DNA from 3 places in the Streptomyces sp. NPDC050732 genome. Region 3 is predicted to be linked to each of the others. Evidence: predicted binding sites of a transcription regulator. Region 3 holds the regulator's gene; each other region holds the start of a gene.
The links. Region 3 encodes HrcA, which represses chaperone genes, less so after heat shock. Its sites were predicted from a motif close to TTNGCACTCNGNNNNNCNGAGTGCNAA; they were not measured.

Region 1 (3,274 bases), on a different contig from region 3:
TCGCCCTGCGCGACATCGACACCCACGAGAAGCTGTACGCGCCGGTCACGGCCGCCGCCGAGGAGGAGAGCGAGCTGGACGAATTCCTCTGCGCCTCCCGGAACGAGGGCCACACCCTCGTGACCGAGGAACTCTGCAGCTGGATCCTGGACCGCCTGCCGTAACCCGGGAAGCCCGGGAAGTCCGGGAAACGCCCGAGGGCGGCACCTCTTCCTGAGAAGGGGTGCCGCCCTCGGTACGTGAGGACAGTGATCAACCAGAGGTCGATCAGAAGTCCATGTCACCGCCCGGCATGCCGCCGCCGGCCGGGGCAGCGCCCGCCTTCTCCGGCTTGTCGGCGATGACGGCCTCGGTGGTGAGGAACAGCGCAGCGATGGAGGCGGCGTTCTGCAGGGCAGAGCGCGTCACCTTCGCCGGGTCGAGGATGCCCTCGGCGATCATGTCGACGTACTCACCGGTCGCGGCGTTCAGGCCGTGGCCGACGGTCAGGTTGCGCACCTTCTCGACGACGACACCGCCCTCAAGGCCGGCGTTGACCGCGATCTGCTTCAGCGGGGCCTCAAGGGCCAGCTTCACAGCGGCGGCACCGGTGGCCTCGTCGCCGTCCAGCTCCAGCTTCTCGAAGACCTGGGAGGCCTGCAGCAGGGCCACGCCACCACCGGCGACGATGCCCTCCTCGACGGCCGCCTTCGCGTTGCGAACGGCGTCCTCGATGCGGTGCTTGCGCTCCTTGAGCTCGACCTCGGTCGCGGCACCGGCCTTGATGACGGCCACGCCGCCCGCGAGCTTCGCCAGGCGCTCCTGGAGCTTCTCGCGGTCGTAGTCCGAGTCGCTGTTCTCGATCTCGGCGCGGATCTGGTTGACGCGGCCCTGGACCTGGTCGCTGTCACCGGCACCGTCGACGATGGTCGTCTCGTCCTTGGTGATGACGACCTTGCGGGCGCGGCCGAGCAGGTCGAGACCGGCGTTCTCCAGCTTGAGGCCGACCTCCTCGGAGATGACGGTGCCACCGGTGAGGATGGCGATGTCGCCGAGCATGGCCTTGCGGCGGTCACCGAAGCCCGGGGCCTTGACGGCGACGGACTTGAAGGTGCCACGGATCTTGTTGACGACGAGCGTGGACAGCGCCTCGCCCTCGACGTCCTCCGCGATGATCAGCAGCGGCTTGCCCGACTGCATGACCTTCTCCAGGAGCGGAAGGAGGTCCTTCACGTTGGAGATCTTGGAGTTGACGATCAGGATGTACGGGTCGTCGAGCGACGCCTCCATACGCTCCATGTCGGTGGCGAAGTACGCCGAGATGTAGCCCTTGTCGAAGCGCATACCCTCGGTGAGCTCCAGCTCCAGACCGAAGGTCTGGGACTCCTCGACGGTGATGACGCCTTCCTTGCCGACCTTGTCCATGGCCTCGGCGATGAGCTCGCCGATCTGGGTGTCGGCGGCGGAGATGGAGGCCGTCGAAGCGATCTGCTCCTTGGTCTCGACATCCTTCGCCTGCTCAAGGAGGGCGCCGGAGACCGCCTCGACGGCCTTCTCGATGCCGCGCTTCAGAGCCATCGGGTTGGCGCCGGCGGCCACGTTGCGCAGACCCTCGCGCACCAGGGCCTGGGCCAGGACGGTCGCGGTCGTCGTGCCGTCACCGGCGACGTCGTCCGTCTTCTTCGCGACCTCCTTGACCAGCTCGGCGCCGATCTTCTCGTACGGGTCCTCGAGCTCGATCTCCTTGGCGATGGAAACACCATCGTTGGTGATCGTGGGGGCGCCCCACTTCTTCTCGAGGACGACGTTGCGACCCTTGGGGCCCAGGGTCACCTTGACGGCGTCGGCGAGCTGGTTCATGCCGCGCTCGAGGCCGCGCCGTGCCTCCTCGTCGAACGCGATGATCTTGGCCATGTGAAGTGGTCCTCCCGGACGGGGTGGAAAAGCAAGCAAACGGACCGTGCTGGTGCCCGCGACGGACGGACTGCTTGCCGTGTGGTTCCTTGCCCCACGCGGCCTGCGGACCTCACCGACCCGATCCAAGTTCTGTCACTCTCACTGGGAGAGTGCTAAGCCCAATGATTAGCACTCGACCCCCACGAGTGCAAGGTGCTCCCGCCAGATCCACCCCGCGCGCGGGAGCACGGACGCAGGCGCGGACGCACACGAGGGGCCCGTACCCCAGGTGGGATACGAGCCCCTCGCGATGCTTGCTTCGGTGGTCGATCGCGCCGAGCTAGACGGCGAGCTTGACCATGTCCGCCTGCGGACCCTTCTGGCCCTGCGAGATCTCGAACTCGACTCGCTGACCTTCTTCAAGGGTGCGGTAGCCGTCCATCTGGATCGCGCTGTAGTGGACGAAAACATCCGCACCACCGTCGACCGCGATGAAGCCGTACCCCTTCTCCGCGTTGAACCACTTGACGGTGCCCTGAGCCATGCCTAACTCCCCTATTACTGGCCCTTGCACAGGACCGCACTTCGCGGACCCGGGTCAGACCTCACCCCCCACTGGTTGGGGGTGTGCGCCGGAACGCGTCGACCGCCGCTGAATGTATCTGTCCAACTGCCGTCTGCAACAGGTCAATCGGACGAGAATTCTGGGCGCGCCCGATCGGTAATATGCGGAGAATTCACCGGAATTCAGGGCAAGTCGGGCCAGGCAAAAGGCACATAAGGCTCGAATGGGCAGTGCGCTTTGGCTACTTCTTGTCGGCTCCGGGCCGACTTCGTATATGCACTCGGCACTCACGGCGAAGCACGCTTCCCAACTGTACCGCGCTCAACCAAGCTGAATTGCCCCCTCCGTTTCTCTCGCGGAGGGGGCAATTCGAATGACGCAGGGTGCTTGCGGAAAGTTCAGCCGCCGGCGACGGCGGGAATGATCGAGACGCCCGCGCCGTCCGGCGTGGCCGTCTCCAGGCCCTGCTCGAAGCGGACGTCGTCGTCGTTCACGTACACGTTGACGAAGCGGCGCAGCTTGCCCTGGTCGTCCAGGACGCGGGCGGCGATCCCGGTGTGGTTCTTCTCCAGGTCGGCGATGACCTCACCCAGGTTCGCCCCCTCGGCGGCGACCTCGGCCTTGCCGCCGGTGTAGGTGCGCAGAATGGTGGGGATACGGACGTTGACGCTCATGGAGTTCACCTCGGTGATTCAGGGGGCGATCAGGTGGCGCGCCCCTCCAGGGGCGCGGGGAACTGCGCGAGGACGGACCACGACCCGCGGTCGACAGCGGACCGCGGGCCCTACGGCGACTAGTCGGCGAGCCCCGCGGCACGGAACGCGTCGAGGCTCG
Region 2 (3,274 bases), on a different contig from region 3:
ACGATCGTGGTGTCGTCCTTGGTGATGGTGACGCGGCGGGCGGTGCCGAGCACGTCCAGGCCGACCTGGTCGAGCTTGAGGCCGACCTCCTCGGCGATGACGGTGGCACCGGTGAGGGTGGCCATGTCGCCGAGCATCGCCTTGCGGCGGTCGCCGAAGCCGGGGGCCTTCACCGCGACGGCGTTGAAGGTGCCGCGGATCTTGTTCACGACCAGGGTCGACAGGGCCTCGCCCTCGACGTCCTCGGCGATGATCAGGAGCGGCTTCGAGGAGTTGGCCTGGATGACCTTCTCAAGCAGCGGCAGGAGGTCCTGGATCGACGAGATCTTGCCCTGGTGGATCAGGATGTACGGGTCGTCGAGGACGGCCTCCATACGCTCCTGGTCGGACACCATGTACGGCGACAGGTAGCCCTTGTCGAAGGCCATGCCCTCGGTGAAGTCGAGCTCCAGGCCGAAGGTGTTGGACTCCTCGACGGTGATGACACCGTCCTTGCCGACCTTGTCCATCGCCTCGGCGATGAGCTCGCCGACCTGCGGGTCCTGGGCCGACAGACCGGCGACGGCCGCGATGTCGGCCTTGTCGTCGATCGGACGGGCGGTGGCGAGGAGCTCCTCGGAGACGGCCGCGACGGCGGCGTCGATGCCCTTCTTCAGGGCGGCCGGGGAGGCGCCGGCGGCGACGTTGCGCAGGCCTTCCTTGACCAGGGCCTGGGCGAGCACGGTGGCGGTGGTGGTGCCGTCACCCGCGATGTCGTTGGTCTTGGTCGCCACCTCCTTCACCAGCTGGGCGCCGAGGTTCTCGTACGGGTCGTCGACCTCTACCTCGCGGGCGATGGTCACGCCGTCGTTGGTGATGGTCGGGGCGCCGAACTTCTTGTCGATGACGACGTTGCGGCCGCGGGGGCCGATCGTCACCTTGACCGTGTCGGCAAGCTTGTTGACGCCGCGCTCAAGGGCGCGACGGGCGTCCTCGTCGAACTTCAGGATCTTCGCCATGGGAGCGATTCAGCCCTCTCGAAAACTCGGTTGTAACGAACTACGCCCCTCGCCGCCCGGCAATCAGCGGGGTGACCAGGGGCGCAGCTCAGAAAGCAAATCTGCTGGGTGAATTACTTCTCGACGATCGCGAGCACGTCGCGGGCCGAGAGGACGAGGTACTCGTCACCGTTGTACTTCACCTCGGTGCCGCCGTACTTGCTGTACAGCACGACATCGCCGACCTTCACGTCGAGCGGCAGGCGCTCGCCGTTCTCGAAGCGGCCCGGGCCCACGGCGAGGACGGCGCCCTCCTGGGGCTTCTCCTTCGCGGTGTCCGGAATGACCAGGCCGGAGGCCGTGGTCTGCTCGGCGTCGAGCGGCTGGACCACAATGCGGTCCTCAAGCGGCTTGATGGCAACCTTGGAGCTGGCGGTCGTCACGATCCGGTCTCCCCCTTCGGAGATCTCACGGGGTTAAGAGTCTGAGGTGTGGCGACCAGGTGGATCCGTCGTCGCGGGTGCCGGACCTGCCCGTCGCTGTTGGCACTCTCCAGTGGGGAGTGCCAGAAGCGAGACTAGGACGCGGGTTAGCACTCGGTCAAGCGGAGTGCCAATCGGCTGCGCCGGGCTTCAGCGGAGTGGGGGTTCGGGCACCCCTTCGGGGCAACGGGTTGCGGTTGTCCGGGGTTCCCCCTCGGCGACACGGGGACGCTTCGATTCCTGTGGACCGGCGACGGGGGCTGTGCCCACCCGTTCCTCCCCCAGTGCCTCAAAGGCCTGGGGGGACCCCCAGCGGAACGCCTGCCCACAGCGGTGGGCGTCCGGCCCTCCCGTGGCCGTGGGCTTGCGCGAGGGGAGCTTTTCCGCTGCCTTTCTGCCCAGGCGTTCGATCGGGTCCACCGATTCCGCGCAGCCCGTGAGCAGTGCGGGCGCGAGTGCTCCGCACAGGAGGGCCCCGGCGAGGAGGCGGCGGCGTGCTCGCGCCCGCGGGGTCACAGGTAGTCCTCCAGCCTGGCCACCGCGTACCCCTTGTTGGTGACGGTCTTCATGACCCGGCGGACCATGTCGGGCATGGTGCCCTTCCAGTCCTCACGGCCCCGGAAATGCGTGAGGATGATGTCGCCGGGGTGCAGGTCCTTGTCCCACTCGCGCCACTCCATGTGGTCGGCGAAGGCCTCCGACGCCCAGAGGGGCACCGCCTTGATGCCGCAGGACTTGGCGGCGCGCAGGGTGTCCACGTTGTAGTTGCCGTACGGCGGGCGGAAGAGTTCGGGGCGTTTGCCGTAGCGCTTCCGGATGGTGTCCTGCATGCCGCAGATCTCGCGGCGCTGCTCCTCGTACGAAAGTCCGGGCATGTAGGGGTGGTTGAGGGTGTGGTTGTTCAGGACGACGCCGCGGGACTGCATCTTCTTGAAGTAGGCGTAGTCCTCCTTGACGAGGTAGTCGCTGAGGAACGCGGTGTACGGGATCCGCAGGTCGCTCATCATCCTCAGCAGCGCGGGGTCCTTCTCGGCGCCGTCGTCGATGGTCAGGAAGACGACCTTCTGCTTGGTGGGGATGGTCGTGAAGACCGGCGGCAGGCTCTTCTGCCCCTCGACCTCGAAGCCCTTGCGGGTGGTGATCCGCGGCTTGGTCCTGGGCGGCGCGGGTGCCGGGAGCGGGGTCTTGGCCAGGCCCCAGCGCTTGGCCGCCGCGGCCCGTGCCAACTGGACGGTGGCGAGTTTCCTGGCGTAGGAGTCGAGGGCGCGGGCGGGCGGGGCCTTGAGCGGCTGCTGGCCGTGGGCGGGTCGCACGCCGTCGGAGCCGTCTCCGGAGACGCAGCCCGAGGCGATCGCCGCGACGGACAGGGCGGCCACCAGGGCACGCGCCTGATTCTTCCGTCTTCTGGCGGATTCTTCCTTTTGTCGTACTAGTTGCATGGCGCCGGATCCTCCCAGCTCACGGCCGTAGCGAGGGTTCGACACCGCCACCGGCCGCGCACCATCCACCGACTGGCCCACAATGGGGCGGGTGAACGACCCGAACACGCCGAGCGGCCACGAGACCGACCTCGGCGACCCCCTCGCCGCCTTCGCCGCCCTGCGCACCGATGAGGGCCTGGCCCTGCTCGACGAGGTGCGGGACGTCGAGCCCGCGCAGGAGCTCGCCGCCGCCACCCGGCTGCGCCGCACGCACCCGGCGCCCCTGGTCTCCGCCGCCATCGCGCAGGCACGGCTGCGCCGCCGGGCCGCGGCGAAGTTCGGCGCCGGGGACGCGGCCCGGATGTTCTTCACGCCGAACGGCGTCGAGCAGTCC
Region 3 (3,274 bases):
TGGGCCGCTCCTCACCGCGCAGCTGCGCCAGCTCGCGCAGCAGCCGCTCCTGCTCGGGGTCGAGCTTCGTCGGCGTGAGGACCTCGACGTGCACGATGAGGTCACCGCGGCCGCCACCGCGCAGGTGCGTGATGCCGCGCCCGTGCAGCGGGACGGACTGCCCCGACTGCGTGCCGGGCCGGATGTCGATCTCCTCCAGGCCGTCCAGCGTCTCCAGCGGCACCTTCGTGCCGAGCGACGCCGCGGTCATCGGGATCGTCACCGTGCAGTGCAGGTCGTCGCCGCGCCGCTGGAAGACGGCGTGCGGCAGCTCGTGGATCTCGACGTAGAGGTCGCCGGCGGGGCCGCCACCGGGCCCGACCTCGCCCTCACCGGCAAGCTGGATCCGCGTGCCGTTGTCGACGCCGGCCGGGATCTTGACCGTCAGCGTCCGGCGCGAGCGGATCCGCCCGTCGCCCGCGCACTCCGGGCACGGCGTCGGCACCACGGTGCCGAAGCCCTGGCACTGCGGGCAGGGCCGCGACGTCATGACCTGTCCGAGGAAGGACCGCGTGACCTGCGACACCTCACCGCGACCGCGACACATGTCACAGGTCTGGGCGGACGTCCCGGGCGCGGCACCCTCACCGCTACAGGTCGTACACACCACAGCCGTGTCGACCTGAATGTCCTTGGTGGTCCCGAAAGCGGCCTCTTCGAGGTCGATCTCCAGACGGATCATGGCGTCCTGGCCGCGGCGCGTGCGCGACCGGGGGCCACGCTGCGACGCCGTCCCGAAGAACGCGTCCATGATGTCGGAGAAGTTGCCGAAGCCACCGGCGCCGAAACCGCCCGCGCCTCCGCCGCCGCCCGCCTGGGACAGGGGGTCGCCGCCGAGGTCGTAGACCTGCTTCTTCTGCGGGTCCGACAACACCTCGTACGCGGCGTTGATCTCCTTGAAGCGCTCCTGAGTCTTCGGATCCGGATTCACATCCGGGTGAAGCTCACGCGCCAGCCTCCGGAAGGCCTTCTTGATCTCGTCCTGGGAAGCGTCGCGGCGCACGCCGAGTACGGCGTAGTAGTCCGTGGCCACTTACGACTCCGCCAGGATCTGTCCGACGTAACGTGCCACTGCGCGTACTGCTCCCATCGTTCCCGGATAGTCCATGCGGGTCGGTCCGACCACGCCGAGTTTGGCGACTGCCTCGCTTCCCGAACCGTAGCCGACCGAGACCACGGACGTGGAGCTGAGCCCCTCATGGGCGTTCTCGTGACCGATCCGTACGGCCATGCCCGAATCCTGCACCTCACCAAGCAACTTGAGGAGCACGACCTGCTCCTCAAGGGCTTCGAGAACGGGCCGGATGGTGAGGGGAAAGTCATGTCCGAAGCGGGTGAGATTGGCGGTGCCGCCGATCATCAGCCGTTCTTCGGTCTCCTCCACGAGCGTTTCGAGGAGGGTGGAGAGGACCGTCGCGACCGTGCCGCGGTCCTCGGTCTCGAAAGCCTCGGGCAGGTCCTGCACCAACTGTGGCACATCCGCGAACCGCCGCCCCGCGACCCTGCTGTTCAGCCGGGCCCGCAGATCCGCGAGCGCGCTCTCGCCGAACGGCGCCGGGCAGTCGATCATGCGCTGCTCGACCCGTCCCGTGTCCGTGATCAGTACGAGCATGAGCCGGGCCGGAGCCAGCGAGAGAAGCTCCACGTGCCGCACCGTCGACCTGGTGAGCGACGGGTACTGCACGACGGCGACCTGCCGGGTCAGCTGCGCGAGCAGCCGAACCGTACGCCCCACGACGTCGTCGAGGTCCACGGCACCGTCGAGGAAATTCTGGATGGCGCGACGCTCGGGCGCGGTCATCGGCTTGACGCCGGCGAGCTTGTCGACGAAGAGGCGGTAGCCCTTGTCGGTCGGGATGCGCCCCGCGCTGGTGTGGGGCTGGGCGATGAACCCTTCCTCCTCCAGCGCCGCCATGTCGTTGCGGACGGTGGCCGGGGAGACTCCCAGACGGTGCCGCTCGGTGAGCGCCTTCGAGCCGACGGGCTCCTCCGTCCCCACATAGTCGTGGACGATGGCGCGCAGCACTTCGAGCCTGCGTTCATTGAGCATCGCGCACACCTCCAGCTGTCTTTGTGAGCCCCGCCTGGCACTCACCGCGGGCGAGTGCCAGCCTTTCAAAGGGTCAGTGTACGGCCGTCGGGTACGGCCCCGGCAAGACAGCGGCTGCCGAACACCGCGCGTGCGGATAGCGTCACCGTATGAACGTGACGCCGGCATGGGAAGCGGCGGGCTGGGAGCGGCTCGCACCGCGCGTGGGGCGGCGCCGCCTGCCCGTCTGGGACTGCACGGCGGGGCTGGTCGTCGGGGACGACGCGGCCCTCATGATCGAGGCCGGGGCGAGCCTCGCGGAGGGTGCGGCCCTGCGCACCCAGGCCCGGCAGCTCCTCGGCGGCGGCCGCAGAGTCACCCACCTCGCGCTCACCCACCCGCACTTCGACCACGTCCTCGGCGGGGCCGCCTTCGCGGGTGTGGAGGTGTACGGGGCGGCGGGCATCGACGCGGTCTTCACCAAGGGCCGCGAAGAGCTGCGGGAGGACGCGGTACGCCACGGCCTGGACCCGGACGCGGCGGCGGAGGCGGCCGACCTCCTGGTCCACCCGCACCACCTGGTGTGCGGGGAGTGGACGCTCGACCTGGGCGGCGTCCAGGTGCTGCTCGCGAACATCGGCCCCGGCCACTCGGGCCACGACCTGGCGGTCCTCGTCCCCGGCACCGACGGCGGACCGGAGATCGTCTTCTGCGGCGACCTCGTCGAGGAGTCGGGCGAACCGCAGGCGGGCCCGGACGCGGTGCCGAAGCGGTGGCCGGCGGCGCTGGACCGCCTCCTGGATCTGGGCGGCGAGGACGCGCTGTACGTCCCCGGACACGGCGCGACGGTGAATGCGGCATTTGTCCGAGCCCAACGCGCCACACTGGCGGCCCGTTTCGGCGTGTCGTGACCAAACCCGCCCCCGCTCTTCCTATCGTCACCAGAATGCGCCAGTACTCCGCCGACCTCACGCCCCCTTGGAAGAAGCCGAAGCCCCTACCGGAGGTGGCGGCGGACGCCGGCCTCGTGGTCGAGGAGCTCAGCACCGGTTTCTGCGGGGCGGTGATCCGCTGCGAGAAGACGGCGCAGGGCCCGACGGTGACGCTGGAGGACCGCTTCGGCAAGCACCGCGTGTTCCCGATGGACCCCGGCGGCTTCCTCCTGGAGGGCCGCCCGGTCACCTTGGTCCGCCCCACGCAGCCTGC

Region 1: the regulator HrcA is predicted to act here: its motif matches at 2,026-2,052, upstream of groL (chaperonin GroEL).
Region 2: the regulator HrcA is predicted to act here: its motif matches at 1,567-1,593, upstream of groES (co-chaperone GroES).

What each region holds. Positions count from the first base shown of each region.
Region 1 is NZ_JBFAHP010000018.1:1,647-4,920, forward strand. It holds gene AB0H82_RS17945 (hypothetical protein) at 1-164, shown strand, start outside; gene groL (chaperonin GroEL) at 268-1,893, opposite strand; gene AB0H82_RS17955 (cold-shock protein) at 2,216-2,419, opposite strand; gene AB0H82_RS17960 (MoaD/ThiS family protein) at 2,839-3,114, opposite strand; gene thrC (threonine synthase) at 3,234-3,274, opposite strand, start outside.
Region 2 is NZ_JBFAHP010000020.1:143,923-147,196, reverse strand. It holds gene groL (chaperonin GroEL) at 1-998, opposite strand, end outside; gene groES (co-chaperone GroES) at 1,112-1,420, opposite strand; gene AB0H82_RS20165 (polysaccharide deacetylase family protein) at 1,972-2,898, opposite strand; gene AB0H82_RS20160 (methyltransferase domain-containing protein) at 2,981-3,274, shown strand, end outside.
Region 3 is NZ_JBFAHP010000026.1:46,858-50,131, forward strand. It holds gene dnaJ (molecular chaperone DnaJ) at 1-1,072, opposite strand, end outside; gene hrcA (heat-inducible transcriptional repressor HrcA) at 1,073-2,089, opposite strand; gene AB0H82_RS23445 (MBL fold metallo-hydrolase) at 2,245-2,979, shown strand; gene AB0H82_RS23450 (DUF3097 domain-containing protein) at 3,015-3,274, shown strand, end outside.